4 regions of the Sessilibacter sp. MAH1 genome follow, and region 3 is predicted to be linked to each of the others. Evidence: predicted binding sites of a transcription regulator. Region 3 holds the regulator's gene; each other region holds the start of a gene.
The links. Region 3 encodes FNR, which switches genes on or off when oxygen is low (the NO sensors DNR and NnrR bind a similar motif). Its sites were predicted from a motif close to TTGATNNNNATCAA; they were not measured.
Positions count from the first base shown of each region.

Region 1: a site for FNR is predicted at 6,058-6,071, ahead of ccoN (cytochrome-c oxidase, cbb3-type subunit I). Genes of this name have one in related genera too.
Region 2: a site for FNR is predicted at 1,789-1,802, ahead of phbB (acetoacetyl-CoA reductase). Genes of this name have one in related genera too.
Region 4: a site for FNR is predicted at 983-996, ahead of ACYQ28_RS10280 (NifB/NifX family molybdenum-iron cluster-binding protein). Genes of this name have one in related genera too.

Region 1 covers NZ_BAAGIC010000003.1:104,684-112,290, reverse strand. Annotated here, with positions in the region: gene ACYQ28_RS03975 (FixH family protein) at 1-70, opposite strand, end outside; gene ccoG (cytochrome c oxidase accessory protein CcoG) at 793-2,235, opposite strand; gene ccoP (cytochrome-c oxidase, cbb3-type subunit III) at 2,689-3,588, opposite strand; gene ACYQ28_RS03960 (cbb3-type cytochrome oxidase subunit 3) at 3,591-3,794, opposite strand; gene ccoO (cytochrome-c oxidase, cbb3-type subunit II) at 3,823-4,434, opposite strand; gene ccoN (cytochrome-c oxidase, cbb3-type subunit I) at 4,452-5,912, opposite strand; gene ACYQ28_RS03945 (argininosuccinate synthase) at 6,543-7,607, opposite strand, start outside.
Region 2 covers NZ_BAAGIC010000006.1:137,968-145,574, forward strand. Annotated here, with positions in the region: gene ACYQ28_RS08220 (hypothetical protein) at 1-27, shown strand, start outside; gene ACYQ28_RS08225 (DUF2726 domain-containing protein) at 69-596, opposite strand; gene phbB (acetoacetyl-CoA reductase) at 819-1,544, opposite strand; gene trxA (thioredoxin) at 2,737-3,591, shown strand; gene ACYQ28_RS08240 (ABC transporter ATP-binding protein) at 4,040-5,890, opposite strand; gene ACYQ28_RS08245 (phosphoserine transaminase) at 6,194-7,315, shown strand.
Region 3 covers NZ_BAAGIC010000004.1:235,529-243,135, forward strand. Annotated here, with positions in the region: gene ACYQ28_RS05995 (radical SAM protein) at 420-1,787, shown strand; gene fnr (fumarate/nitrate reduction transcriptional regulator Fnr) at 2,076-2,816, shown strand; tRNA gene ACYQ28_RS06005 (tRNA-Ser) at 3,866-3,953, opposite strand; gene ACYQ28_RS06010 (hypothetical protein) at 4,171-5,139, shown strand; gene ACYQ28_RS06015 (adenylate/guanylate cyclase domain-containing protein) at 5,349-6,737, shown strand; gene queF (NADPH-dependent 7-cyano-7-deazaguanine reductase QueF) at 6,829-7,607, opposite strand, start outside.
Region 4 covers NZ_BAAGIC010000008.1:176,375-183,981, reverse strand. Annotated here, with positions in the region: gene ACYQ28_RS10290 (leucine-rich repeat domain-containing protein) at 133-684, opposite strand; gene ACYQ28_RS10285 (hypothetical protein) at 713-934, shown strand; gene ACYQ28_RS10280 (NifB/NifX family molybdenum-iron cluster-binding protein) at 1,126-1,623, shown strand; gene ACYQ28_RS10275 (hypothetical protein) at 1,785-2,036, opposite strand; gene ACYQ28_RS10270 (BolA family protein) at 2,689-2,994, shown strand; gene ACYQ28_RS10265 (hypothetical protein) at 3,426-3,809, shown strand; gene ACYQ28_RS10260 (DUF4202 domain-containing protein) at 4,103-4,696, opposite strand; gene cobB (Sir2 family NAD+-dependent deacetylase) at 4,857-5,579, opposite strand; gene ACYQ28_RS10250 (sensor domain-containing diguanylate cyclase) at 5,872-6,888, shown strand; gene ACYQ28_RS10245 (helix-turn-helix domain-containing protein) at 7,138-7,607, opposite strand, start outside.

The DNA.
Region 1 (7,607 bases), on a different contig from region 3:
GTATTAATAAGAACCACGCCCAGCTTTCTTTGTACCAAGGGTTACTCGATTTTTCGGGTTGTGCCGCCATGAATTTCCGCCAGCTGTTATGACTTGATTGATATTGGGGCCAGCATTGTAAAGTAAAATTAGAGATGAACCTACGAAATAGCGTGAATCTTTCTCGTTATTTCTTTGGCAATGGAAGATAAAAACCTAGCCACCGCGCTAAGGGTTTAAATAACAGGGTTAACAGATAAAAAATCAGGTGTTAATCGGCGAAACATACCTGAAATACACACTCAAAAAATCGGCGACTTGATAGAAAAAAGCTAATAAAAAGATCGCTTTTATCTTATGAAATCCTTAGCTATTCATTATCACGGCGTGATACAAAATTCAGTAAGTTCGCCAAAATAATTCCATTAAAATTTCGTTAAAAAATGTTTCTAAAATCTGTTAATGAAATCCCTGACAAAAAACCACTCATTTACTCGTTCGTGATTTAATTGAGAGATAGAAATTGAAAACGCAATTTTCAATTTCATCATAATTGTAATCTCTTACCGCGCCTAAAATTGACGTCATATACTTGCGTCACGATAAACTCTAGAAACCTTTGAGTTATTCAGAGCTTTTTAAACACGATAGAGAAAACCATTATCCAGAAGATTGCCATCTAGAAAAGTATTGCTTAGAAAAATATAAAAAGTCGGCTTAGCCAGCTATTTTTTATCTATTTGAAAACACACGAGCTTTTAATACGGTTTAAAAAAAGCCTCAAATAGATATCTATTTGAGGCTTTCTATTTTTTAATGAGTTTCTGGACCAATAAACGATGTTTTGTTTTTTGCCGTTAACTTTTCATCTTCACGCGCGGTAACCGTTAAATAAATTTCTGTTTTTGTAGTCTCCAACTGCGCTCTTGGAATTGAGACTCTAACAGGCACGGTAAACACTTCGCCCTCTTCTAAAAATACCGGTTTGTGCGTTAATTCAAAACCTTCTGCACCGATAACACCAATATCGTAATAATGATCAATTCGATCCATATTGCTGATTTTTAAGGTGTACACATTCACAATGTCGTCACCGCTAACACGATACATTCTTACACCTCGGTCGCGTTCAACGTTAAAAGACAAAGGCTCGCGATCAGACAGGGCGTAGACAAACGCGGCGAACATTGCAACCACCGCAAAGCTGTAGCCGAACAGTCTCGGTCTAAAAAAGTTGGTATGACCGGTTTCCAGAGCATCCTGCGAGGTAAAGCTGATCAGTCCACGAGGATAATTCATTTTATCCATTACCGAATCGCAGGCGTCCACACATAAACCGCAGTTGATACATTCGTATTGAAGGCCGTCACGAATATCGATATCAACCGGGCAAACCTGAACACACCAAGAGCAATCGATACAATCACCCTTACCTTCGGCTTTGTAATCGTCACCGGGTTTGCGTGCACCACGACTTTCACCGCGACTGGCGTTGTAGTGTACCGCTAAGGTGTCTTTATCGTACATGACCGATTGGAAACGCGCGTAAGGACACATGAATTTACACACTTGCTCACGCATCCAACCCGCGTTCAAATAGGTCATACCAGCGAAAAAGAGTGTCCAGAATGCCGCTGCAGGATGAATATTCCAGCCGACGCTACCATTATCATTAACACTAGGAACAAAACCCAACAGCAACTCACGTACCGGCGTAAAATAACCAATAAAGGTTACGCCAGTTATAAACGCAATTGCGATCCATAAAAGATGTTTGGACGATTTACGGATTACTTTATTGGTGTTCCAAGGTTGACTATCCAATTTAATTCGTTTGTTTCGGTCGCCTTCACAAATTCGCTCGGCCCACATAAACAACATGGTCCACACCGTTTGTGGACAGGTAAATCCGCACCAAACGCGTCCAACCAAAACGGTAACCGTAAATAGGGTAAATGCCGAAATAATTAATAGCCACGCCAAAAACATTCCGTCTTGTGGCCAAAAGGTCATCCACAAAATATGAAATTTACGCTCTGGTAAATCAAATAAAACCGCAGGGCGACCATCGATCATTAACCAAGGAAGAATGACGAAACCGAGAAGAAGCGGCAGTCCCGTGTACTTTCGAATATTTTGATAAAATCCACTGATCTTACGTACGTAGATCTTATTTGCAGCCTGATATAGGTCGGAATATTTTTTATCCGAATGATCGGGGTCAGAAATTTCTTTTGTGGGTATTTTGTCTAACACGGGGGCACCTAACTCTTCACGGATATTTAATTACATTATTTAGAATGGGAAACTCTGAGTATTTACGAGTTTCACGCGATACAAAGATGCATCGCCAACTTCGATTAACTTAAAATGATTGAAGTTGTGAAGAAATTGGAAATTGCGCTTTCAATTTCTGAGCTTTAAAAAACCAACTAAAAGTTATTTTAAGGTCTCAATTGTAGTTATTATCACGCTCTTAATATCACTCTCTCAAGCGAGAGTTTTCTGTATCACTTATCTATTTTATAAATATAAAACAAATAAATTCCTAAACTTCGTGTTATTCTAAAATAAAAAATTTAACTTGGTTTGCACTATCTCAAATATATTTGATTATTTTCAAATCTTGCCTATTTTCAGACAAAAAAATAGGCCGCTCTGTAACAGAAGCAGCCTATTTCGATATTCATAAGAGTAACTTATGTCAGCTTATTCAAAATCTTGTGACAGTGAATAAACATAAGCCGTTAGCAAATGAATTTTATCTTCACGTAGTTTATCGCCTTGCGCAGGCATAACACCGTTACGGCCATTACGTAAAGTTTGGCGAATACCCGCAGGAGAACCATCGTACAACCAAATATCGTCGGTTAAGTTTGGAGCACCGGTGATATGTTGGCCTTTAGCATCGGCGCCATGACAGATTGCGCAGTTTTGCAAGAATAATTTAGAACCAACTTCAGCTTGCGCTGCGTCATGCTCGCGGCCAGAAACACTCAAAACGTATTCGGTAACTTGAGCAATTTTCTCTTCACCTAAGATACTACCCCAGGCTGGCATAGCAGCACGACGGCCATTTGTTAGAGTTGCTTTGATAGCGTCTGGTGTACCGCCGTACAACCAATCGTGATCGGTTAAGTTCGGAAATCCAAAGTTACCACCAGCATCTGCACCGTGACAAACTGCACAGTTGTTCGCAAACAAGCGAGCACCCATTTTGTTTGCACGAGGATCTTGTGCCAACTCTTCAATCGACATCTCGTTGTAAACACCATAACTCTCTTTATAGCTTTCAAGCGCTTTTTCTTGCTCAGCTTCAAGTTGATTTACAGAGGTCCAACCTAAAAGACCCTTCCACGAACCTAAACCTGGGTAAGCTGCAAGATAAAACACAGCAAAAACCATGGTTAGAATAAACATTTGGAACCACCACTTTGGCAACGGGTTATCGTATTCTTCGATACCGTCATACACGTGGCCGGTGGTTTTATTTTCAGGGTCTGCGTCATCGCGAACGGCAACTTTCTTGTTCGCTAACAATACCCACAAAACTAGAACTAAATTGGTCAACGTTAAAACGATGATCCATAAACTCCAGAAAGTACTCATAACTATTTATGCCTCTCTTCCCCAGACTCTGGCTGACCAGCTTCACCCTCAGGATTATTTTTTGTGTTGACGTCATCGGAAAAAACTAGGTTTGAAGCTTCTTCAAATTGCTTTTTGCGTTTTGGTGAAAAAGCCCACCAACACACACCAGCAAATGCAATCATTACTAGTATTGTTGAAATGCTACGAAGCGCATTGATATCCATAATTTTTCCGATAACAGTCGTATGTTGATTAACGTTTTTGTTTCAACAAAATTCCGATATTTTGAAGGTAGGCCACTAGAGCATCGATCTCAGTAACACCTTCTACCGCTGCTTTAGCACCAGCAATATCTTCATCTGTGTAAGGAACACCAACTTTACGTAAAGCTTCCATTTTTGCAGCCGTGTGTTCGCCATCTAAATGGTTGTCAAACAACCATGGGAATGCTGGCATATTGGACTTAGGCACTACGTTACGAGGGTTATACAAGTGAGCTTTGTGCCAGTCGTCTGAGTAGCGTTGACCAACACGAGCCAAGTCTGGGCCCGTACGCTTAGAACCCCACAAGAATGGATGCTCATAAACCGACTCGCCCGCTACTGAGTAGTGGCCGTAGCGCTCTACTTCTGCACGAAGAGGACGAACCATTTGCGTATGACAAACATGGCAACCTTCGCGGATGTAAATATCACGGCCTTCTAGTTGTAGAGCAGGCCATGGTTTTAATCCAGCTACTGGTTCAGTAGTTTGCTTAAGGAAGAATTGCGGAACAATTTCCACCAATCCCCCGAAGCTGATGGCGACAACAACTAAAATCACCATCAAGAAGATATTCTTTTCGACTATGTCATGATTTTTCATGTGTTATAACTCCAGACTTAAGCCGTTTGGGTTTGTGGCATTGAAGAATCGTCTTCAACTTGGCTTGCTTCAGGTTGCTCAGCACCTAGAGTTCTAAACATGTTATAGGTCATGATTAACATGCCCAGCAAGAACATAGCACCACCAATAACACGTACGGTATAACCTGGATAACTCGCCGCTACAGATTCAACAAAGCTGTAAGTCAATGAGCCATCAGAGTTAAATGCACGCCACATCAAACCTTGAGTAATACCGTTTACCCACATGGAAGCGATGTACAAAACAGTACCAACGGTCGCCAACCAGAAATGGGTGTTAACCAATTTAACGCTCCACATTTCTTTGCGGTTAGTTAAAACAGGAAGTAAGTGGTAAACCGCACCAATAGAAATCATCGCAACCCAGCCTAATGCACCAGAATGTACGTGACCAATGGTCCAGTCAGTATCGTGCGAAAGTGCGTTCACAGTTTTGATCGACATCATCGGACCTTCGAAGGTCGACATACCGTAGAAAGAAAGGGAAACCACTAGGAAACGTAGGGTTGGATCGGTACGCAATTTATGCCATGCGCCTGATAAGGTCATGATACCGTTGATCATACCACCCCAAGATGGAGCTAATAGAATCAAAGACATAACCATACCCAAGCTTTGAGCCCAGTCTGGTAATGCTGAGTAGTGAAGATGGTGAGCACCAGCCCAAATGTACAGTGAAATCAACGCCCAGAAGTGAACAATTGAAAGCTGGTAAGAATAAACAGGACGACCCGCTTGTTTGGGTACGAAGTAATACATCATGCCCAAGAAGCCAGCGGTTAGGAAGAAACCTACTGCGTTGTGACCGTACCACCACTGAACCATCGCATCCATCGCACCTGCGTAGGCAGAGTAGGACTTAGTCAAGGTAACAGGAATAAACGCGCTGTTAACGATATGAAGCACTGCGATGGTAATAATGAATGCACCGTAGAACCAGTTCGCTACATAGATGTGCGAGGTTTTACGCGTTGCAATAGTACCAAAGAATATGATCGCGTAAGAAACCCATACCAAAGCGATCAAAATATCGATTGGCCATTCTAGCTCGGCGTATTCTTTCGCAGAAGTCATGCCCATTGGCAAGGTAATTGCTGCAAGAACGATAACTAATTGCCAACCCCAGAATGTAAACGGAATTAAAATTCCACCAAACAATTTGGTCTGGCACGTACGTTGAACAACGTAATAGGAAGTGGCAAACAGTGCACATCCACCAAATGCAAAAATAACCGCATTGGTGTGAAGCGGTCTTAAACGACCAAAATGTGTATACGGCTGAAATATATCGTTCAGCTCAGGCCAAACCAATTGAGACGCGATCAGTACACCGACTGCCATACCGACCACGCCCCAGATGACGGTCATAACAGCGAACTGACGTACGATTTTAAAATCGTACGCCGGCTGCTCAACTGCAACAGAATGACTTCCCATAGCGACGTCCTAGACTAATTAATGAATATTTAGAATTTTTAATTCGGATAAATACCTGAATAACCGGATATTTAATGTGCTTTTTTCTACCCTAAAGTGCACTTATATATTCAGCGGTATATTAGAGAGGCTAATGAACTCTAGCTTGACTCTCATCAAGCTGTTAGAACTTTAGCTTAAGCAAAACCCAACAAAAGCAGAACTCTTGCTGGGGGCATGTCTCTAAGCTCAGATAAATAGCGCGAATATTAAAAAAACAATTGCTTTCGAAGCTCAACTAATACCGTTTTAAGTATGCAGAAATAGCCCTTTTTCGATGGTGCGATAATATAGCGCAAACATCGTCTATTAAGCTTTGATCCAAAAGTGGGAAAAACCTACCGACCAATAATTTTTTGGATTAGTGCTAATTGCCCAATTGTTAAGGGCAACATACTTAATCTGATACAGCAAGTAACGGACAATCTATAAAGCTTGCTGGATTTTCTATTACCAATCCAACACAAACTCCAGTTGCCTCGGTAAACGCAAATACAACTAAAATCTGGCGCTTACGTCTGTTTTTATGTGATGACATTTTGTGTAGGGCAGCAAATACACGGTATGGTAGTTGCTGCCTTACAAACAAAATTAAAAGTTGTTTCTGCCTTTATTGGCCGCAATTCTCATTCTTAATGCATTCAGTTTGATAAAGCCTTCGGCATCTTTTTGATTGTATGCACCAGCATCGTCTTCAAAAGTTGCTATTTTTTCATCAAACAAGCTGTCAGCAGATCTGCGGCCTACAACTTCGACATAACCTTTGTACAATTTGATTCGAACATCGCCATTTACAACCTGTTGTGATTGATCGATGGCGGTTTGAAGCATTTTTCGTTCAGGACTCCACCAATAACCGTTATAAATCATTTCGGCGTATTTTGGCATGAGGCTGTCTTTAAGATGAGCTACTTCACGGTCTAGCGTAATAGACTCTATGGCCCTATGCGCTTTTAACATGATTGTGCCTCCCGGAGTTTCGTAACATCCGCGAGACTTCATTCCTACATATCGGTTTTCAACAATATCTAATCGGCCAACACCATTTGCGCCGCCAATTTTATTAAGCGTCGCCAAAACAGTCGCAGGTGACATTCTCTCGCCGTCTACGGCGACGATATCACCTTTTTCAAAGGTCAATTCTACGTAGGTCGGCTTATCAGGAGCTTGCTCAGGAGCAACACTCCAGCGCCACATATCGGCTTCAGCTTCGGCCCATGGGTCTTCTAGAATGCCTCCTTCATAGGAAATATGAAGTAAGTTAGCATCCATAGAATAAGGAGACTTTTTCTTGTTTTTAGCAAAATCCACAGGGATTTGGTGCTGCTCGCAATAATCCATTAGCTTTTCGCGGGAAGTTAAATCCCACTCACGCCACGGCGCAATAACTTTAACACCGGGTTTTAACGCGTAAGCACCCAACTCAAAACGCACCTGATCATTACCTTTGCCGGTAGCACCATGAGCAACAGCGTCAGCACCGGTCTCATTAGCGATTTCGATCATACGCTTGGTAATTAAGGGACGGGCGATAGATGTACCTAATAGGTATTCGCCTTCATAGATGGTGTTAGCGCGAAACATTGGGAAAACGAAATCGCGAACAAATTCTTCGCGCAGATCATCGATATAAATTTCTTTAATACCAAGGGCTTT
Region 2 (7,607 bases), on a different contig from region 3:
GATATATATCATGCTCTGGAATTATAATTCGTATCCTTTCTTCTATTAAACTTTTTGAAGCCATCACATTAATTCTCTACGACAATTGTTTTCTTTTCGGTATATCCTGTATCAAACCCTTTTTCTTTAAGCGCTTCGGCTATTTTTCCGGGTGAATAAAAGTTTTGTGTTTCTACTCTTAAAAATGGATGTATACCTAAAAGTGCGTGATTGACATATTGATCTCGATGATATCGAGTTTGATTTTTATGGCTGCTGTCGTCCAACTCTATAACGGCTTTTATTTTTGTTTTCCAATCAGTAATTACAAAATCAATAGGTTTATTATAGGCTTTGCTACGGTGTTCTTTAAGCGTGGGTTTGGTTAATGCAATTAAAGAGGTTTGGCAATGAATCATGTAGCGATCACCCAATACAACTCTTAATGCTTGAAATAGTTTTTGTTTATTTTTTGAGGTTAAGTAACCTTGCTTTAAGTGCTCAATATTTGTATAAGTACTGTTATCTTTTATAACTTTATTAGTGTTGCCGTTTTTACCGTATTTTATTGCGGCTACAATTAACGCAATTAAAAGTAATGCAATTACGTAATCCATATTTAATTTCTTCAATATTGAAGGTAGAGGCGAAGGCCTATTATATTTATTGACGGATAAATAAATAGTATTCCATAAACTTTTTACAGGTTGCGGTATTTGCGGTTAATTAATGGTGGTTAATTCTCAGAGTTTGTTTGTTGCTTATGCATTAACAAAAAACGCAGCCATATGGCTGCGTTTTTTTAAGTTATTTAAGCGCTTTTGATTTTTATGTATACATCAGTTGGCCATAAATTGGCCGCCATTGATTGAAAGGGTAGCGCCGGTTATGAAGCTATTTTGTTCATCAGCCAAAAAGCGGGCGGCTCTTGCGATGTCACCGGTATTGCCTAAACGACCAACGGGAATACGTTTTACAATTTTTTCTAATACGTCTGCAGGTACAGCGCGTACCATTTCGGTATCAATATAACCGGGAGCAATGGCGTTAACAGTAATACCGTATTTGGCGGTTTCTAGTGCTAGAGCTTTGGTAAAACCAAGAATACCTGCTTTAGCGGCAGTGTAGTTTACTTGACCGTATTGACCAGCCTGGCCGTTAACCGAGCTAATATTAATAATGCGACCAAAACCACGCTCACGCATACCCGGTACAAGTTTATGGCAGGTGTTGTAGCACGATTTTAGATTGGTATCTAATACAGCGTTCCAGTTGTCACACGTCATTTTGGCTAATACGCCGTCGCGCGTAATACCGGCATTGTTCACAATAATGTCGATAGGGCCGAAATCAGATTCAATTTGTTGTAAACCTGATTCAACCGCGTCGTAATCCGCTACATCAAACTTAAATGCAGGAATACCGGTACGGTCAGTAAATTCTTTTGCAGCTTGATCATTACCACCATAATTGGCAACGACTTGATGGCCCATTGATTTTAATTCTAAACAAATTGCTTCGCCGATGCCTCTAGTTCCACCTGTAACTACAGCGACTCTTCCCATGGGATATATCCTCATAAATATATTGTTTACATTGTTGTGCAACTACAGCGAGGAAGCGCTTGCACCATAGTGTTATTGGTTACCACCTCAAATCGAGGCACAGTTGTATAAGGTTGTTATTATTTTTTTATTGTATTTTTGGAGCTAAATGAAAATTTTTTGAATGAAAGCGGGCAACAATACAAACTTAAGTGTATAAGCAGAGGTATTCTGGGATGTGCTTGTTGTTCACGCCTATAAAATTTTAATTATTGTCAAACAGTACTTTGCTGTTTAGATCGATATTAACTTGGTTAAAATAAACTCATGTATTGATTTAATGAGTTGTTGAACAGAAATTTAGTTTCGCTTCTGTCTATTTTTATTTCTAACGTATTTTTATTGTGAATTCAACTTTATTTATTATGGTGATATTTGTAAGCAGTGTGATATGCGAATGTACAGATTTTAAAATTTTTTAATATTGCAGAGCTATGCTTTTAAATACGATTTTGTTTTAAATCAAAGAAAATTCTCAATTTGATTTCTCGCGTTTGTACATATTTTGCCTTACTCGATTAATTCTGCAATGCAGCAAATTTTAATTTTTAGTGATCAAAAAAACTTGTGCAGATTTACGTATATTTTTTATTTTTACAACCTCAGATTAATTTTTACTAATATAATTTCAGCATAGGATTTCTAAAAAGCAAATTATTTAATGAAATATTAGTCGTTTAAAAAACTATCACCTTAGCTTGGTTAATATGTAAACCTGTTCGATTGTTACCGTAAACGATAATCACACAATATTTTTAAGGTTGGGTTTCATTTAGATACAATACCCCAAATTTAAGATGTTCGATTATTGGTTTTTAATTCAGCCTATGTTTAAGCGTGTTTAATCAATTCTGATGGTGTGTTATTTCTCAGAACAACAATCAGTATCACTGTTGTTTGCATGAAATAATGATAAAACCATTATTACTATTTCTAGTAAATGATTATTCGAAATAACAATCAGATTCTATGCAAGTTATCACCTCACGAAACGTTAAAGTTACCTTTCGAAACAGGCCCTATAGATTTTTTCATGTGTGAACGCGTTCAGAGTTACCTCTAAACACTATTTGCTACGCAAACACCGTGCCTTGGGGTTGTAATGTTGACGGCGAACCCCTATAAAACAACCAACGTTTATGGGGAGTACAGAATGACAAGTCATATCATCGAGATTGATCAAAATAACGCCCAGCAGGTGTTAGTGGATGAATCGTTTCAACGTATTGTATTGGCGGATTTTTGGGCAGACTGGTGCGAGCCCTGTAAATCTTTAATGCCGGTGTTAGAGAAACTGGCAAACGAGTACGCAGGTCGTTTTTTGTTGGCAAAAATCAATGCCGACGAACATCAAATGATTGCCTCACAGTTAGGTGTGCGTAGCTTACCGACGGTATTGGTCTTTAAAGAAGGTCAACCAGTTGATGGTTTTGCCGGCTTGCAACCGGAGTCTGCAATTCGCGAGATGTTAAATAAGTATTTACCCAAATCTTGGGATTTAGACTTAGAAAAAGCACAGCAATTGATCGCAGATAACGAGATTGATCAAGCCTTAGTTTTACTGCGTCAAGCGGTTTTAGACTCTAATCAGCAGGCTAATATTTGCCTGGCCCTTGCTGATGTTTTAATTGGAACGAATCGACTCTCTGAAGCAGAAGAAGTACTCGCGCAAATTAAAATGGTCGATCAAGATGAGATTTATAAATCGCTGTTGGCTAAGTTAGAACTTGCCAAAGAGTCGGCCGTTTCTCCTGAATTAACTGCACTTCAACAGCAAGCAGAAAATAATCCAGAAGATCATCATATTCAATTGCAGCTTGCGGTACAGTACAACCAAAGCAATATGCATGAGAAAGCATTAGAAATTTTATTGAATATTCTCCGCAAGGATATGAACTTCCAAGAAGGCGCCGCTAAAAAATTCTATTTAGATATTTTAGCGACACTCGGCAAAGGAGATCCATTGGCGGTTCAATATCAACGTAAGTTTTATACGTTACTTTATTAATTAACGGTAACTCATATCTAAAATTAATGCTTAACGTCGGTTTAGTAGGCGTTAATAACTCGTCAGTTAGTAAATAATGCGGAGACTCAACTCTTGTTGAATCTCTGCATTTAATTTTTTGCAGTTTTATTATTTGTGATTAAAACGCGTTAAACACTTTAAGAACGAAAGTTTTCTTGTGTATTAATTGCACATTTTCCATTCAAAATTTAGTAGAGTGTTTATTTTTAGTGCATGCATATCTACAGCAAATACCGGTAGTGGTTTTGCACCGGATTTCTCTTTGCCAATAAATTAAGAAAAACTCCGATTAAACTGAGTCTTTAGCAACATCAAGATGAGTGTTCTGATTAAATCACGAATGCGTTAATCGGAAATTCCTCAGATCCTTGAGCCGTCATTTGCAAATACTTGTGCTATTGTTTGCAAACAATAGCCGCTTGCTATTTTACTGATACCCTTTGGCTTGCAGTTTAAATAAATGTGCGTAGGTGTTGTTTTTTGCGAGCAGTTCTTCGTGGCTGCCTTGCTCGATGATTTCGCCATTATCAACGACCAAAATATGATCGGCTGTGCGCACGGTTGAAAAGCGGTGGGATATAAAAATCGCAATTCTATTTTCTGTGTGTGATTTAAACTGCGAAAATATTTCTGCTTCGGCTTTTGCATCCATAGCGGATGTCGGCTCGTCTAAGATTAAGATATCTGCCTCAGGTTTTATAAACACGCGTGATAGGGCAATTTTTTGCCATTGTCCGCCGGAGAGTTCCTGTCCGTCTTTAAACCATTTACCCAGTTGGGTGTGATATCCGTTCTGAAGGTTATTAATGAACTTGTCGGCCAAACCTTTTTCGGCGGCTCGTACCCAGGCTTGTTCGTCATCAAATCGAGCAACATTACCTGCACCTAGATTTTCGCCCACTAAAAACTGATAACGCATAAAATCTTGGAAAATTACGCTAAATCTTTGGTGCAGTGCCGAAGGTTCCCAACTTGAAAGCGGTGTACCGTCCAGTGTAATGACACCTTCGGTGGGTTGATAAAGGTTTGTTAATAATTTAATGAGTGTAGTTTTACCGGAACCATTTTCACCAACAATCGCAAGTTTTTGTCCGGGTTTAATATGTAGATTGATGTTTTTTAAGGTTGCAAATTTAGCGTTGGGATAGGTGAAGGAAACATTATTAAAGCGCACTCCGTCACCGGGAGTTTTGCCGAAGGTAGCGGTTCCATGGTCTGAATCAACTGGTTGATCTAGGTACTCAAATAGGTTTGACAGATATAAGTTATCTTCATACATGCCACTGATGGCGGTTAATGAAGCGCTTACGGCAGATTGTCCTTGTTTAAAAACCAACAAGTACATGGTCATTTCACCCAAACTGATCGTTCCGTAAATTGCGGCTAGAGCAATCCAAATATAAACGGCATAAAAAGCAATAGAACCCAGCAAGCCGAGCAACCAACCCCAAGTATCTCGTCTAATGGTGAGCTTTTTGTCTTCTAAATAAATTTTGTCGAAAATAGCCTGGTAACGATTGAGTAATCTTGGCCCTAGGTTAAAAACCTTAACTTCTTTGGCACTGTCTTCTCGGCCGAGTAGCGTCTCTAGATACAAACGTTGGCGAGTCTCTGGGGCGCGCCAGCGAAATAGACGAAAGGCCTCACCAGAAAATTTGGCCTCTGAAATAAAAACCGGAAAAGAGCCAATTAATAAAACCAGCAACGCCCAAAAAGAAAATTGCCACAGTATTACCGCGTAGCTTACAAGCGAAATGGCGTTTTGCATTAAACCAAATAATTTATTGATTAAAGCTAGCGGCCTTACCGAGGCTTCTCTGCGTGCGCGGGTTAATTTGTCGTAAAACTCCGAGTCTTCAAATTGGGTTAATGACAGTGTTAATGCTTTTTCTAAAATCATGACATTAACTTTTTCGCCCAGCTGCGCGCGCAATAGTGATTGGCAAACTGAAATTCCACGCTGCACGGCTGCAAGAACAATCACCAGTATCGCCTCTAATACCACCCAAAAGAGCGCGGTATTCTGCGGCTCGGTAACATCGGTATTGCCTTGTTGGTGTAGATTAGCAGCAAGTACTACCGAATCGACAATGTATTGCCCAAGTATTGCAATAGCTGCCGGTAAAAATCCGGCGATAAGTGTCGCCACCGCAAAGGCTATCGTGAGCGGTTTTGAGGTTAACCAAACCAGTTTTAATGCTTGCGGGCTGTATTGGAATGCGCCGCTGAAATTTTTAAGATTTAAACTATGCGGCTGGGGCTCGTTTTGTGTCTTCACAGTAACTCGATGTTTTCTTGTAGGTTTCTAGCTTTTTAAAGCAGTTATCGCTAATTATACCTGTAAAAGTAAGGCTGGCTTGTGCAAATCGGAGAATACGTGGTTTTAGGGTTCAATCGCAGGGGATAATTTCCGTGCACCTTTCATCTAGTGTCACGTAGTGGTCATTGAGTTGCTTATTGACATAAATAACGAACATTGGAATTTGATTTCTTCAAATAGCGTTTATCTTGCAGGCTAGGGCACAAACTCCTATTATCGCTGGCCCAAAATGTACCTGTGTATTTATGAGGCAAGACAGCCATGCAAAAGCCTGATGTAAAACCGAATAACCCACATTTTAGTTCTGGTCCGTGCAGTAAACGACCTGGTTATTCTGTATCCAACTTGGATTTGACCACGCTTGGGCGATCTCACCGTGGCTCGGTCGGCAAGCCTGCATTGGCGAAAGCTTGTTCTCAAACCGCGGAAATTTTGCGTTTACCGCCGGGCTACCGCGTAGGTGTTGTACCGGCTTCGGATACCGGCGCCGTTGAAATGGCACTGTGGAGTTTATTAGGTGCCCGTGGCGTTGATGTTTTAGCGTGGGAATCTTTTGGTTCTACATGGGTAAGCGATATTACCAAGCAACTTAAGCTAGATGACGTTCGTGTTTTAGAAGCCGATTACGGCAATTTGCCCGATCTAGAATCGGTAAACTTTGATAACGATGTTGTCTTCACGTGGAATGGCACAACTTCAGGTGTTTGCGTTCCTAATGGCGACTGGATTGCCGATAATCGTGAAGGTTTAACCATTTGCGATGCGACCTCTGCGGTTTTTGCCATGGACTTACCCTGGGAAAAACTCGATGTCGTTACTTTTTCATGGCAGAAAGTGCTTGGCGGCGAGGGTGCCCACGGCATGCTAGTGCTTGGCCCAAGAGCGGTAGAGCGATTAGAAAGCTACACCCCGTCTTGGCCAATGCCGAAGATTTTCCGCTTAACCAAAGGCGGTAAATTAATGGAAGAGGTATTTGAGGGCTCTACAATTAATACACCTTCAATGCTGTGTGTTGCAGATTACCTAGATGCATTGAACTGGTCTGAGTCGATCGGTGGTATTGATGCATTAATTGCCAAAAGCCAAGCAAACCTGAGTGTTATTAAAGAGTTTGTTGCTGCCAACGAGTGGATAAACTTTTTGGCTGAAAAACCAGAGACTGTTTCGAGTACCAGTATTTGTTTAACCTTAGATGCAACGGAAGCACAGTTAAAATCTATGGTGAAATTACTTGAAAACGAAGCCGTAGCTTACGACATTGCTTCTTATCGCGATGCACCTGCTGGTTTAAGAATATGGGGCGGGGCGACGGTTGAATCGTCAGATTTAAAAGCGTTGTTGCCTTGGTTGAGCTGGGCCTATCAAGAAGTTACCGGCAATTAAGGTACATTTTTCAGTAAAAATAACTCAGTTTAAGTTATCTGGGTCGCTAGAAATTGGCCCAGATAACTTGCATTCAAAAAAGCTTCTACGTTGCACGTTAACACGCCTGTCTTTCTGTTATTGATTAACACATCTGTTTTCTTTTAATTGCAAACATTAAATAATTCTAAACATCATATCTCGATAACCATTTGTCTTTTCGTTTAATAAACACAATTGTGTTTTATTTTTAAAGACAAATGCTTGTATGCCGAATCTCTTTAGAAGTCTTTGATTAACTCTTCCATGATTT
Region 3 (7,607 bases):
AACATCGATCAGGTATTCAAATTAAGAAATCTCTTATGTGAGACGCTACTCAAAAACTCGATAATTACCTCTTAAGAAACCTCTGATGTACTCTTCTATAAACTAATCAGAAATTCCTTCATATTGATATCAAAATGAATACCGTCTTATCACATTATTTTTCTCCACGAATAACCGAACACTAGCGATTAGCACCGTTAATAATCCCTCACGCAATCACCAAAAAAGTCTTGTTAGGCCTATTTTTATAACCGCCAGTTGATTCAAATCAATCTATACAATTCCTTGATGATTAGAGTTGGCGGCCGGTTGATACAGGCCAAATAATTTTTTTCGTTTTGTTTTTAAGTAAGCAAAACCAAACATCGGCGGTATCGATAGTAGTTACTGATATTTGGTGAGAAAAAGATAAACATAACATGAGAGAAAATGGTTTTATGCCTGCGTTCACTCCTCCCAAAGCAGACCTGCTTGCTAGACTCAGCACGTGCCCAACGTTACAGGTGCCTTATCCGCCCATTGAAACGTTTAAAGAATTGGAATTTCAGGCGGAAGATCTTGAAAAGCACTTAAGAGCTTCTCAGTCTTTCGCCATCCATCTACACATTCCTTTTTGCAAAGAGCTTTGCAATTATTGTAATTGCAATATTGTGGTCACTCGACAATACGGTTTGGCGGCGCAATATGCCGACTATTTAAAACAAGAAATCCAGTGGTACGGTCAAATCATCAAGGGAATGAGCCAAAAACGACTACCGCCGAAGCAAATTTATTTTGGCGGCGGCACTCCGACCTTTCTGTTAGCCGATGATTTACGACGAGTTACTTACGAAATTGAAAACTCCTTTGGCGTATCACACGCTGTAGATCGAGATTATTGCATTGAAACCGATCCAAGAACGGTAGATACAGAGCTCGTCAGTCTTGTTAAAAGCTTGGGATTTAACCGCATTCATTTTGGTGTTGAAGATTTTAGTACACAGGTTCAGCAGGTTATTAATCGAAAATACACCTTCGAAAAACTGAAACAATCAACCTTAGATGTTCGCTCGCAAGGCATCCAATCCGTCAGTTTCGACGTTACCTTTGGATTACCACAACAGAGCTTGGGCTCATTTATGAGCAGCCTAAAACAACTGTTAAAACTGTCGCCCTCACGAGTTGTTCTGCGTAAATATCACCACAATCCCAAAATATTTACCTCACAATCGCTGATTGATATCGAATCAGTTCCCGAAGATAAAACCGTTATGGAAATGCGCACCTTTGCCATCAACCATCTTCAAAGTAGCGGTTATTGCGCAATTGGCCCCGATTGCTTCGTTAGCAACGATGACCCCTTGTGCGATGCAACCAAAAGTGGTCGTCTGCAATGGACTCAACATGGCTATGTTCCAGACGTTGCCGATACCGTCATTGGTTTTGGATTGTCGGCGATATCCAGCACGCCATCAGCCGTTTGGCAAAACCAATTGGGTTTACGTGACTATACCCGCCAAGTGAGAAGCTACGGACACTCGGTTTATCGCGGTACAGAACTGTCGGTCGATGATCAAATAAGAAAAGAAATCACTCAACGCTTACTGTGTAATTTAGAAGTAAATAAAGAAGAGTTTGAAAGCCGCTGGAAAACCAGTTTCGACCATTATTTTGCAAAAGAATTATCTAATTTAGAACAAGAGTTTGGGCAACAAATGGTAATCAGTAATCAGCAAAAACTAAGATTAACACCAAGCGGTCAATGGTTTGCCAATCAATTGGCTTCCTACTTCAGACGTGCGGGCTAATAAGCCCGCATTTCATACCGATGTTCCCTGCTATATAGTCTATTGTTATTGCAGTAAAAATAAACAAATTGAATTTTTGAGCTGTTGATCGAATAAAAAATTTATTGATTATTACCAAGGAAGCTAAGTTTTGCGCAAAGAAGGCGTATTTGTAAATTCTCACGCCTCGAAGCTATCGACCTATCTCCCTCAATAACGTATATTGCTGATATAGCAACCTTAAACTATGCACTCAGATCAAAAGTCCTGTAGAATTTCAACAAGATAAGCCCGGTAGGAAAGTTACCTATGACTGTTACCTCATATGTACGATGCAGTAACTGCGCTGTAAGTAAGTTTTGTCTGCCTCACACCCTGTCCAACGATGATATTGGCCAACTAGAAGGTGTGGTGCAACAAAAGCGTGTACTCCATGCGGGTGAGACCCTTTATCATACCGGTGATCATTTCGAAGGGTTGTTCGCCATTAGCTCAGGCAGCTTCAAATCGGTGGTAATTGCAACCAATGGCGATAGCCAAATCACCGAGTTTTCATTCCCTGGTGAAATTTTAGGCTTTGATGCCTATCACGGTAAAACTCACAACAGCTTTGCAGAAGCGCTAGAAACCAGCAGCGTTTGCTTTTTGCCGCAAGCACAACTCGACAATTTGTCACAAAAAGTTCCTGCGCTTCAGCAGCAACTGTACAACCTATTCTCCGCCGAGATTCAAAGCAATAACGAATTCCTATTGATGATGGGCAAGCGCTCCGCAGAAGATCGCCTAGCAGCGCTGTTAATCAACATTTCTAGTCGTTACTCACAACGCGGATATTCTGCAACGCACTTCCGTCTTTCTATGTCGCGTACAGATATCGCCAACTACCTTGGCCTTACTATTGAAACCGTAAGCCGACTTATTCGCAGGTTCCAAAAAGAAAGCCTTATTGAAGTTGCCCAGCGTGACATCACCATTATTGACCTTGTAGGATTAAGTGAGCTAGCTGGCACACATTGCTCCTACGACCAAAAAGTGGCGAGTGCTGAATAACACAAATTTATACTTCGCTTTTAATTGTGGTGAGTATTTAAAGCGGTTTGTCTACACGTATTGCCACATTAGATTACCTTCTACCGATCTCGGTCGGTAGAAAAAATCCTCTTAGTTGCGCAACACTTTCTAATCCCGAAGCATTTTCTCATCAAAAAGCACCTTCAATAAATTCTTATTCGTACCGATTTATTAGGTAGAACAATTCCACGTTAAAATAACTTGGAATTACTTTTAAAGAATCATTGAACCTTCTAAAAATACCGAATTCCTTGGCCAACAATGTTCGCAAAACATATCAAAAAACTTTTTTTATTTAATATAAAAATCTGAACAGCCTTACAAATTTTCAATTATAAATATAGAAAAACAAGAATGTAGAATCAGTTGTAATCTTAGATAACTTTGCCGTAAGTAACTATTCACAAACTTAATTAAAATCAACTACATTACAAACAGCGATCAAATTAACAAAATTCCGCCAAACAACTCACAAAAAATTACCCATTCGATTTAATCAACCGACTAAAACACTTAACACCATCAATTAAGCCTGTACTTAACAATCTATTCGTATACAGCAATTAGGGCATTGAGTTAAATCAATCTTAAAAATTAGATATTTGATGGGAAACAAACTATCAATCAACGGTCATTGCGAACAGTGCCGAAAGTCTTTGGTAAATGCCTTACAGCTTCATCCTCATTTCAGTAATTGCGGCCCGTTCAGTTTGTTGCTTAGCTTTGCACTAGTCCCGCTCGGGTTCTCACCCTATCTCACCGCGCTAGTCTTGGCGGATATGTTCAGGCATAAAAAAGCCCCACATCGTGGAGCTTTTTAGATTTGGATTTAATTGTCGGTCGGGATTAATCAAAACAATCTACGGATTGTTTTGACCCTTTGGGCTGCGCCGCCTTTGGCGTCTTGTCGCAAATACTTTGTATTTGCTCGAACCGCTCGGGTTCTCACCCTCTCTCACCGCGCTAGTATTGGCGGATATGTTCAGGCATAAAAAAACCCTAACATTGTAGGGTTTTTCAACATTCGATGGCGGTGAGGGAGGGATTCGAACCCTCGATGCCTTTCGACATACACACTTTCCAGGCGTGCTCCTTCGGCCACTCGGACACCTCACCTTCAAAATTGGCAGCTTGGAATAAGCGGAAGCGCTAATTTTGGGAGGGCGAACTATACGCAAACACTAAGTTAGAATCAATGCTTATTCTTTCTGTATTGATTTACGCACTGTAAAGATAACAGGCAACATGGATACATCTCTGTTCTTTGACAATACTTAGTAACGTGGCTTCTTATATTCAAATATCGACCCCCTAACCAAAAGTTGAAAAAGACATGCAGATATCCAAATGGATCGTGATTGGCACCTTGGAAATTTACGCTGTACTGATTCTGCTGTCGGTGTTTTTGCTCTTTAATATCAAAGGTCTGAGAAAGCTTGTTCAAAAGTTGAAGCTAACGATTCAAGGACTTACCGACGAGCTGAATGAGATCAAGGAAAACCCTACTCATAGCTCAAATGACAAGCAGTTGTACCAAAAACAGGTAGGCCAGCAGTTACAAATTAGTCTTGGGCATCTCGCTAAGATTTCTAGCGCGCCTTCAGTTGAAGATGCGTTGAAATCATCCGATCAGCCAGAGGCGCAAGCAGTTGCGTTTCGAGCACAAATTCTGCAAACAGAAATGGATGCCATCGAAGATAATCGTACCAACTGGAGAAAACTTTATTCAAGCCTGAATACTATTGTTCGAATGTTTGAACAAGAGCCCAAGTCAACAGAGCAAGCAGCCTCTCGTGCAAGCGGCATAAAGAGTTTAACGCAAGAAATTGATTCTATTTTGAAAGGCTCTGAAGACAAAACCCACGGTGAAATCTGTTCAGAACTTATGCAGTACAAAGATCTGTTGAAGCAGCTGGAGCGCAATTCTGACTCTGCTCAATCTGAGCATTTTCAAGACACGCTAAAGAATTGGAAGCAATCTGCCAATTTGTTTAAAAAATCGCTTCAGAAGCAATCAGCAGAAGTGTCTTCGAGTGATCAAAAACAGCAGTATCAACAACATTTAGCGTCGTTCGATGCTTTTATGAATGAATCACATGTGCATATTAATGCCCTCGAAAATGAAGTGATTCGCCTAGAAAAAGAGCTTAATACCAGTAAAAGCCAGCGGAAAACGCAGCCAGATAACAAAACTACACAGCAACTTATGAACGAAAATGTTGCACTAAAAAAACGCCTAAAACAGCAGCAGGCGGAAATTGATCAATTACTAGCTCAAATGCAACTCGATGACAGTTTATGATCAACTACCAAAGCCGTAATGACTAACAATAGACAGATGAATTCTTGAAGTTGTATATTCCACCACGTTATTTCAAACGCTATGTCTCGAAACCTAATAAAAAGAACAGAACAAAACTTTTTGTTTGATCCTTACTTTATTAAATGTGATTATGTTTGATCTTTCGCTCGTTAATTTATAATTCAACAAGTATTCGCAGTGCAACGTTCATGACGAGAGAAAAAATCCAGTACAGTGACTTTTGGGCAAGTCCGCAACGATATTTTTACTTCCGCTCGTTAATTGCGTTTTCAGTGGTTGGTTCTCTTGTTTCTTACAGAAGCTGGCCAGAATTTGATATCACTTCAATCGCCCTTTCTATTCTTACCCTGTGTTACTTGGCGCTTACGCGCTTTCTTTCTGAAAAAAAGCATTCCGATGAGCGAAAAGAAAAACTCGAACGCTATTTTGGTTGGGTAGATGCAGCTCTAATTGGCGCCTGTTTGTGCCTTGTTGATTTTCAAATTTTACCAACAGTCTTATTTGCCACCATTATTCAATTTAATGCAGCGTTGCAAGGTGGTAGCCGAAAATGGCTTGAAGATAACGCAGCCTTTTTTATTGGCGCTGGCACCGGCGGATTTTTGTACACACCCGTTTGGGTGCTTAGTTCCAGTGTTCAAATCAGCGCAACCACTCTTATTGGCGTTAGTGTTTACATTGTACTTTATGGTTTGTACTTAAATTCTAAGCTTCGCTCTGCCAGTAAACGAATCGCAGAGCTAACCGAAGTTACCGAAAAAGAAAAGGCCAAAGGCTTTTTACTATCTCGATACATTTCACCAGCGGTTTACAGCGCCATCAGTACCGATAACGAAAACCGCCTGCAGACCGAACGCAAACGCTTAACGGTGTTCTTTTCGGATATCCAAGGGTTTACGTCGCTTTCTGAAGAACTGGAAGCAGAAACGCTTTCAACACTGCTCAACTTATATTTGACCGAAATGACCAAAATCATTGCCCATTTTGGCGGCACGGTTGATAAGTTTATGGGTGATGGAATTATGGTGATTTTCGGTGATCATGAATCCAAAGGCGTAAAAACCGACTGCATTCGCTGTGTATCCATGGCGATTGCCATGAAAAAACGTATGCGTGTTTTACAGAATCATTGGTTTAGCCAAGGCATTAAGAAGAAATTGCAAATCCGTATGGGCATTAACACCGGCTACTGTACGGTAGGTACCTTTGGTACTCGCGCCCATCACCTCGATTACACCGCTCTCGGTACACACGTTAACTTGGCGAGTCGCTTGGAGTCTGCCGCCGATCCCGGCGAGATTTTGTTGTCGCATGAGTCTTGGGCTTTGGTTAAAGACACCATCATGTGTACCAACAAAGGCATGATCGAGGCCAAAGGCTTTAGCTATCCCATTGAGGTTTACGAGGTCGTGGACTTCCGTAAGAACCTCGGCGCACATCAAACCTATATGGAATCTAACGCCGAAGGTTTTTCCATGCATTTAGATCTAGAAAAAGTGCGTAACTTTGAGAAAGAAAAGGTTATTTACGATCTAGAAAAAGCGTTGCAAACCATTAAAGATCGAGTAATCCAATAAAGCCGTAGCGATTACGGCTTCACTTCAGTAAAACTCACGGGAAAGACTCAATCATTTAGAGCTTTACCCAAGACCTTCATACGCTAAAAAGCTACTGACGAATCAACTTCACGGTGTTAAGCGTAAGCTGCTCTAGGGGAATATTGGTTCGCAACGGATTAATATCCAAACCGCCACGGCGAGTGTAACGCGCATAAACCAATAATTGCTCGGGACCACATTGTGCGGAGATATCGTAGAAAATACGCTCAACACACTGCTCATGAAAATCCTGATGCTCACGCATTCCCACCACGTAACGCAGCAGATTCTCATGGGAAATGGCAACGCCTTTATAGTAGATCCACAAACTCGCCCAATCTGGCTGTCCAGTTACAGGACAGTTCGTTTTGAGCAAATCTGAATACACAACTTCGCTGATTCTTCCCTTGCGATTTAAATCTAAGGTCAAAATAGATTTATCGCTGGGGTTACCAGAGATTTGAATATCTTGCTGATCAAGGCAAACGGTTTTGTTTTGATGGTGTGCAGCGGTTAAGAACGAGGGAATATCAAATGGCGCCAAACTCCCAGAAGAAGCTTGAAAGTAGGTTTCGGCTTCTTTAAGGGTCATTAAACGCACATCAACGCTACCGCCCGTAACTAGACTCAGATCCGTCTGCATACATTCTCTGACGGTTCGAATACTTTCAAAACGAGTTTGGTTAAACGAATTCAAATACAACTTAAAGGACTTGGATTCAACAATTGATTCACAACTGAGAGGAAAACGAAATTCTGCAACCGCCACTTGAGGCAATCCCTTGGGGTTTAACCAAGAAATCTCCCAAGCCGTCCAAAGATCAAACCCCTGCAACTTAGCAACATTCA
Region 4 (7,607 bases), on a different contig from region 3:
TGATTTAATCAAAGTTTCCCATACGTAAAGTACTCAAGTTTGAGCGCTTCATTATTTGATGCTGCTTGATGTTTTTAATTCGTAGCAGCTGAATGTATCAACTGCTACCAGTTGTTAATCGATAGGTCGTAATTACATTTTTATTTGCGCAGCCGCTAACGCTTGTAGTTGTGATCGCGTCGTATCTGATAACGGGTTTTCTAAAACTTGAATTTTTTTAAGCTTAGCGTTTTTAGAAAGATCCATATCAACAATGTTATTACTGTTTAGGCGTAAATCTTCCAATTCGCTTAAATTATCGGTGTTAAGCACAGAGATTTCGTTAACATCTGCCCATAATTCTTCGATCAAAGCATTATTAGAAATATCTAAAGACTCTAAATCATTCATAAATACTTCTAAATGCTTCAGTTCTTTACAACCGCTGATGTCCAATTCTTCGATGGCGTTATTACCTAAAAATATTTCTTCGAGTTTGGTGTTTTTAGATAAGTCTACTTTAGTGAGATTGTTGCGAGTTAAATCGATAAGTTTTAGTTCGGTAAGATATTCTATACCTTCAACACTTTCTATTTTGTGTTTTCGGCAATTTAACTCAATAATATCTTCGGCATTTTCTTTTTGGGTCGCTAAAACGCAAGCTTTAAACGCATCATCTTTAAAAGGGATTTCAGTTAATTTCACAGCGATCTCCTTAAGTGCAATATTTTGGATGTTTATTGAAGAAACAATCTTACGCGGCCATTTTGGGCAAGCACTGAGTTATTCAAAGCTTCCTAGAAAAACTTCTTATAAAAATCTGAGAATCATACCTTTACAATTTAATCAGAGTTTTCTAGATATTGTTGTGTTTGTTACAAAATTAGATTTTGTCGATTTGCGACAACAGCATTTAGGTTTAAATTTTAAAAAGCTTGCTCAAAAAAACGAATAAAATCAAGCCGTTAACTTAGCGGTAGAACCTAATGTCTGTTGTTCTTTATTGATTGTCGGCAACCCTTGTGCCATTAGCGCTATTACTAAAAATCACAGCTGTTTGTGAGATATGGGCATACAATTTGATGAGACTAGGTTGTTTGTATTGAGTTTTTTATCGTTCAATAAATACCTAGGTGCGTTGATATTATGGAAGCCGTGGAACCCATTATTGAAGTAACTTGTGTTAATGATTTATACGAAGATACAGAGGTCGGCGCTGATACTTTAATTGTGGCCTTTGCAAGTATGGATGGCGATTGCGTTGATCAGCACTTTGGTTCAGCCAGAGGTTTTTTTGTGTATGAGATTAGTGGCCACAGTGCTAAATCGGTTACGCATAAATTATTTCCAAAAGAATTAAAAGACGGTAATGAAGATAAATTAAAACCCAAGTTAGCGTGGTTGTTGGGTTGTGATTTGGTGTATTGCGGATCTATTGGTGGTTCTGCTACCAAGCAACTTATTACGATTGGTGTTCATCCTGTTGTCGTAAAAGAAGGGCCGGATGTAGAAGAAGTTATTGAACAACTGCAAGCAGAGCTGAATACGGAATTATCGCCAATGTTGCAGCGAATTTTTCAGAAAAAAGCACCAAAAACGGATAAACGTTTTGACGAAATGGATGACGAAGACTGGGATGAATAATTCATCGATTATTGTAGGATTTTAATTTCAATAAGAACCTCTGATTAAATCATGAAAAAGTTTATTAGAGGTTCCTATATGTTTATACGGTTATTTATGCTATGCGCTCAGATTGATCAAACCAACACGCCGAGTGTTAAGCGAATAGATTAAGCAGATAATTAGTTGGGTTTTTTATCCCTAACTGTTGTTTTGCTAATGATTGTTGTGCCAATAGTGGTTTCACTGAACGCCAAATAGTCTTCAAGAAGGCTTCTATCACCGGCTCTACGATCCACAGTTTTTCGGCGTTTACGATGGAATAAATCCATTGGCATATCTTGGCAGCGATCGTGCTCTAAACGTCGATCAGTACCTTTGCGTCGATTAACAAATACAGGGGCGTTTTTGTTGTGTTTAGAATCCGTAGTCATTCTCGTACTTCGTTAGTTAAAACAATAGTGAGGGTTAACGGAAAATCAGTATAGTTCATATTTTTCCTTGCGTTGTGACAACACTGAAAATTCAATCAGGTACAATGAGAGATTGATTTTATGAACAAAATTACGCGTTATAGATACTAGAAAAGTCTATTCAACACAGAGATTTTTCTATCAATATAAAATCGTATAAAAAATAGAAGGTTATGATTGTTTGTTTATGGGAGACCTTAATTAAATTGTAGACTTTTGGTCAGTCGATCCATGTTTAACCTAAGTTTCTAATTTAATATAAGCCTCTGATTAATATAAAACCAGGGCCAATTATAACTTGATGTGTTTATAAGATAGAAATTGGTAATGGGATTTCCAATTTTTCACAATTTCAATCATCTTGGGTTATCGAAATTAGTACACAATATTCTTGCGTTTGAGACTCTTGATGGATCAGAGTTTTTAATGCATTGATTAAATCTAATTTAGTATTGAGTTATTATGAGCAAAATTTTTTTGTCGTAAGAAACTTTGGGTTAATTAGAGTTTCCTTTAGACTTTTATTAAGCTGATTGAGGCACGTGACTGCCCATGAAAGTTTGGTTTTTTATTAATCAATTACGAACGTACAGCAGACAGATAGAGGCGTATTGTGGGCAACACTATTGAGATGAGTATTTCAAAGAAAGTAGATCAGGCGTTCAGTCCTAGCTTTTTCTCTGTTGAGAACGAAAGCTATATGCACAATGTTCCCCTAGGCTCGGAGTCGCACTTTAAAGTGGTGGTTGTGAGTGATTTGTTCACTGGAAAACGGTCTGTGCAACGCCATCAACATGTTTACAAAGTGTTAGCTGACGAGTTAAAAGAGGGTGTTCACGCCTTGGCGATTCATGCTTACACGCCAGAAGAGTGGCAGAATCAAAAAGTTGCTCCTGCGTCACCTAAATGTATGGGCTAAATATATGCGCGCGACAGGTTTGAAAATCTGTCGCAAAATTCCTTTTTTACAGTTTTTCATTCTGAATTGTCCTCCTGCTTTTGTCGTAAAATATCACTTCTATACGCATTTTATGCGTTTATCCATGTCAAAGCTGACTAAAAATTGACTTGTTAATCAAGCAGTTAAAGTGTTTTCTTGTGTTAAAGATTGCCATTTCTCTGTCTTTTTTGAATGAGCGTTATTTCGTGCTGTTATTAAAGTTATCCTTTTAAATAAGGGAATGAAATGAATTTGTCATCCAAAAAATCTATCTGGGCGGAATAGTAGTATCCTGCGATTTAGTTATAAAAAAGTTAACATACGTGTGTAAATTTATGTAAAGTGGCTGCTCCGATAAAATTTTGGCGTTTAAAATTACATTTTCTGCATTACTTTATTGGGGTTAGAGTGTGAGTATCGACTTTGAGGACTGGGAGATTGATCTCAAGAATCTCTCTGCAACGCATCCTTGTGGTTTTACTATCTCGGTTGAAGGTTCCCCCAGAAACCCCTCGGTAGTGCATCCCGGACCGTTTCCAAAACATCTTTCTGCGCTAGATCAGGTTCGCTTGCTGCGTCATGGTGTTGAGGCTATTGCTAAAGCCAGCCGCGACAGCGGTGATGTGGGTAATTCTCGTTACGGGAATCGGCGTGAGCATCAGGCAAAGGTAGTTAAAAAGCCCAGTGGCAACTCCAGTAACTCTAATACTGGCAACCGAGATAATGGTAACCGAGCGAAAAAACCGTTGTTGTCGTTAAAAAAGAAAAACGAAGATTCGCAATCTGATCAGTAGTACACCGTCGATTTTTGAGCGTGCGTTGTGGATTCGACGTTGCCTGAATTCTGCCGCATCAAAAACGTGTTTTGTTGAACACTTTCAGGAACCTCTGATTAACTCATCCTTGATTTAATCAGAGGAAAGAAATTGAAAATGTGATTTCCAATTTCTTCACAATTTCAATCACTTACAGTTCTTGAAATTGGCGACACCATCCTTGTGTCGCGAGAAACTCTAGGTTAATCAGAGTTTCCTTCAGTAAAAGTCGAGCCCAGTGAATAAATTTACTGAAGCTCGATGTTCTGTAGTTACTCAGCTAATGCTTTTCCAACCAATTCGCTCAAATGTGCTTTTAGGGGAATGGTGAGAGCCGCCTGATGGCCTTTTTCCGACATTTTATTCCAAGTTTTGCGAATAATATCGATGAGCTTTTCTTCGGAGTGTTTTTCGGCAAAAGGCTCTAAATAGTGTTCAATAAATACTAAGCAAATAACGTCTTCAAGTGCTTGAACTTGCTCGTCTCTTTTTAAATTTCGTTTGGTTAATAATATTTCAACCTTGTCGGTATCTGCACTGCTATAACCGTATTTTTGCATGAGTTTAGCGGCGGTTTCTGCGTGGAATTTACCAAGTTCTAATCGCCATTTTTTATAGCCCGATTTATCCATGGGATAATCGGAACGAGGAATAACCCAGCGCTGTACATGTTGAGCCCTTGCGGCGATTTGCAGTACTTCGTCGGCGTCGGGTTGGAATTGTTGTAGACGCTCACTCATTCTTACGCCGTACAACCATTCCTTAGCAACCCATTCACCATTAAAATTTTCTTGGTTTGGGTCTTGTTTATTGAGAGTATCGATTTCATTCAATACAGATTGTAATGCTGAGTTTGCAGAAGTCATTGAAATCATCTCTTTTAAATATTGAAGCAAGTATTCGTTAGACTGCTTGGTTTTAAACTGCTTGGTTTTGAACTGCTTGGTTTTGAACTGCTTGGTTTTGAACTGCTTGGTTTTGAACTGCTTGGTTTTGAACTGCTTGGTTTTAAACTGCGGTGTTAGACTAAGATTGTGTTGTTAATAAATGTTTAAAAAATTTACCCACTATTTCTGTGGCCGGGCCTTGTATGCATTCGTCGAAACGACTCGCGCCTTTAGACGCTTCTAAATTAAGTTCCACCGTGTGGGCACCGTATTCTTGAGCGATTTGCTGAAATCCGGCCGCCGGATAGACATTGCCAGAAGTACCAATAGACACAAATAGATCACACCGCTCCAGTGCTTGGTAGATCTTGTCCATATACAGTGGAATTTCGCCAAACCAAACAATGTGCGGTCTCAGTTTACCGGGTAGTCCACAACAGTCACAAAGCTCTTCGTAATATACCGGTGTTGTTCGGTCGTAAATGGTATCGGTTTTCGCGCAGCGAACTTTCAACAATTCGCCGTGCATGTGTAATAGGTTTTTACTGCCAGCGCGTTCATGAAGATCGTCAACGTTTTGGGTAATCAGCAAAAACTCTCCCGAATAGTCTTTTTCGAATTCCGCCAAATCGATGTGTGCTTGGTTGGGTTGCGCTTCTTCAACCAGTTGGCTGCGTCTTGCATTGTAGAAACGTTGTACCAGTCCTGGATTTGCTGCAAAGGCTTCTGGCGTGGCTACGTCTTCAACCCGATGGTTTTCCCATAATCCATTGTTGTCGCGGAAGGTTTTTAATCCAGATTCGGCGGATATACCGGCTCCGGTGAGAACAACGATTCTTTTTGGGGGTGAGGCGATTGCCATTTATTAACTCCTGTAGATATTCTCGGCCAATCAGAGACTTCTTAATATTCTAATATAAAATCATTCTAAATTAACATCGATGGTTTTTTCCTAATAATAGCAATCTTACTAGCGTTGTTGTTGCCACCCATAAGCGTAATTTGGTGCTTTATCACCACTAAAAAAATTCTTTTATTTTTGACCAATCTAGCCGATACATGAATTAAGCAGCTCACCTGTAAAAAGTGATGCGCCAAGCAGTTAGTTATAGGCAACTACAAGAGTCTTAACAGTCAATACAGGATTTAGTGTCGTGGAAATAAGTATCGCTAACGAAAATCGACGCCTCAGAGAGATCGTACAACAATTATTAGATCGTATTGATGAGCAGCAAAAAACGCACGCTCATTTTCAGAAATTTCAAACGCGATTACTGCACTCGCAAAGTTTCAGTGAAACCGTTAACCTATTGCTTGATGACGCTTGCCGACATTTTCGGTTGGCTTCAAGTAGTTTGATTTTACACGATGCCGATGGCCACATTGAGGAAATGATCAGTGCGTGCCAAATTGATTTGCGCAGTAATCGTTTGCAACTGCGCAAAAATGCCGACTTTTATAAGAAAATTTATCCTGAAAAACCTCAGGTTATGTTACAAGAAATTGATGTTCTCACCGCGACACGGTTATTTCCCGGAACACCTAAAGTAGGCAGTGCCGCATTTTTACCGCTGTTAAATGCTCATGGTATTTTTGGCAGTCTGCATTTTGCCTCCAGTGATGAAAAACGATTTGTTTCTGCAAAAGATACCAATTTATTAGACCATCTCGCCGATGTCGCCAGTTTAAGTTTGCGTTTTTCATTTTCCCATGAGCAGCAGTGGTTAGCATCATTGCAAGACCCGGTTTTGCAAATTGGCAACGCTCAGTATTTTGAAAAAGCACTGCACAATGAGCTCGATCGCGCCCGCAGAGAACACAGCCACCTAGCCTGTATGATGTTGGTTGTAGAGGCAGAGGTATCGGACATTGATCTAACCTTGCAGAAACTGGTGCAGGAATTAAAGGCAAATATTCGCAAGATTGATATTTGTGCAAGAATCGATGAGGTGTGCTTAGCGGTGTTGATGCCCGGAACCGATTTGCGTCAGGCTCAAGGCATGCTTTCTCGCATAGAGCAGTCTATCTTGGCTCTCCAGTTAGAACATAACGTAGCCATGGGTGTGCATTCTTGGAAGGCCCGAAAAACAAAAAGCTCTCTCAGTGAAGATGCGTTAAAAGAAGCCGGTGTAGAATTAATTACCACGGCGAAAAATCGCGCCTATGGTTAATGTGAAATAATATCGGTTAACCGATAAAAATATTGGTTAGCGTTTAAGAATATTGAAGTTATTTTTACGAAATTCTGATTAATTGATGAGAACCTTTGATTAATTTATGGAAACCTCTGATTAACTCATTCCTGATTTAATCAGAGGGCAGACATTGAGCATGCGATTGCCAATGCCTTCACAATTTCAATCAAGTATGGTTCTTGAATTTGGCAGCACATTCTTGTGCTGCTGAAAACTCTGGGTTATCTATGGTTTTTTGGTGCTGCTGGATTTAATGGTTTGTGTTTTGAAATCCTGTTTTACGTAGTTACTAAAAGAGGTGTATTGCCACTGACGTAAAGCCACAACCAGAGTATTGCCAAACTTTTCTCCCAAGGGTAGTGTCGAATCGCGCTTGTTTAATTCGCTGATTTCGTTCACAAGTGCCTGCATCTTTTTTTGTATTTCTTTATTGGTCGAAAACGAACACAAACCATTTAATACAATAAGCTTCTCGGTATCTTGATCAAACTTAGAATTGAAAAAATCCTGTTGCACTTTCTGTAAGAAAAATTGCTGAATGGGGCCGTTGGCTAGCCAGCGAAAATTAGGTGCAATGCGAAGTTTGATGCGATTGCCGGGCAATAAATCGATAATTTTTAGTCGATCTAAGGTGGCCAGTTGTTGAATTAATTTATGGTGATCAAAATTATAATAATCTTCAAGCTCTTCAAAGC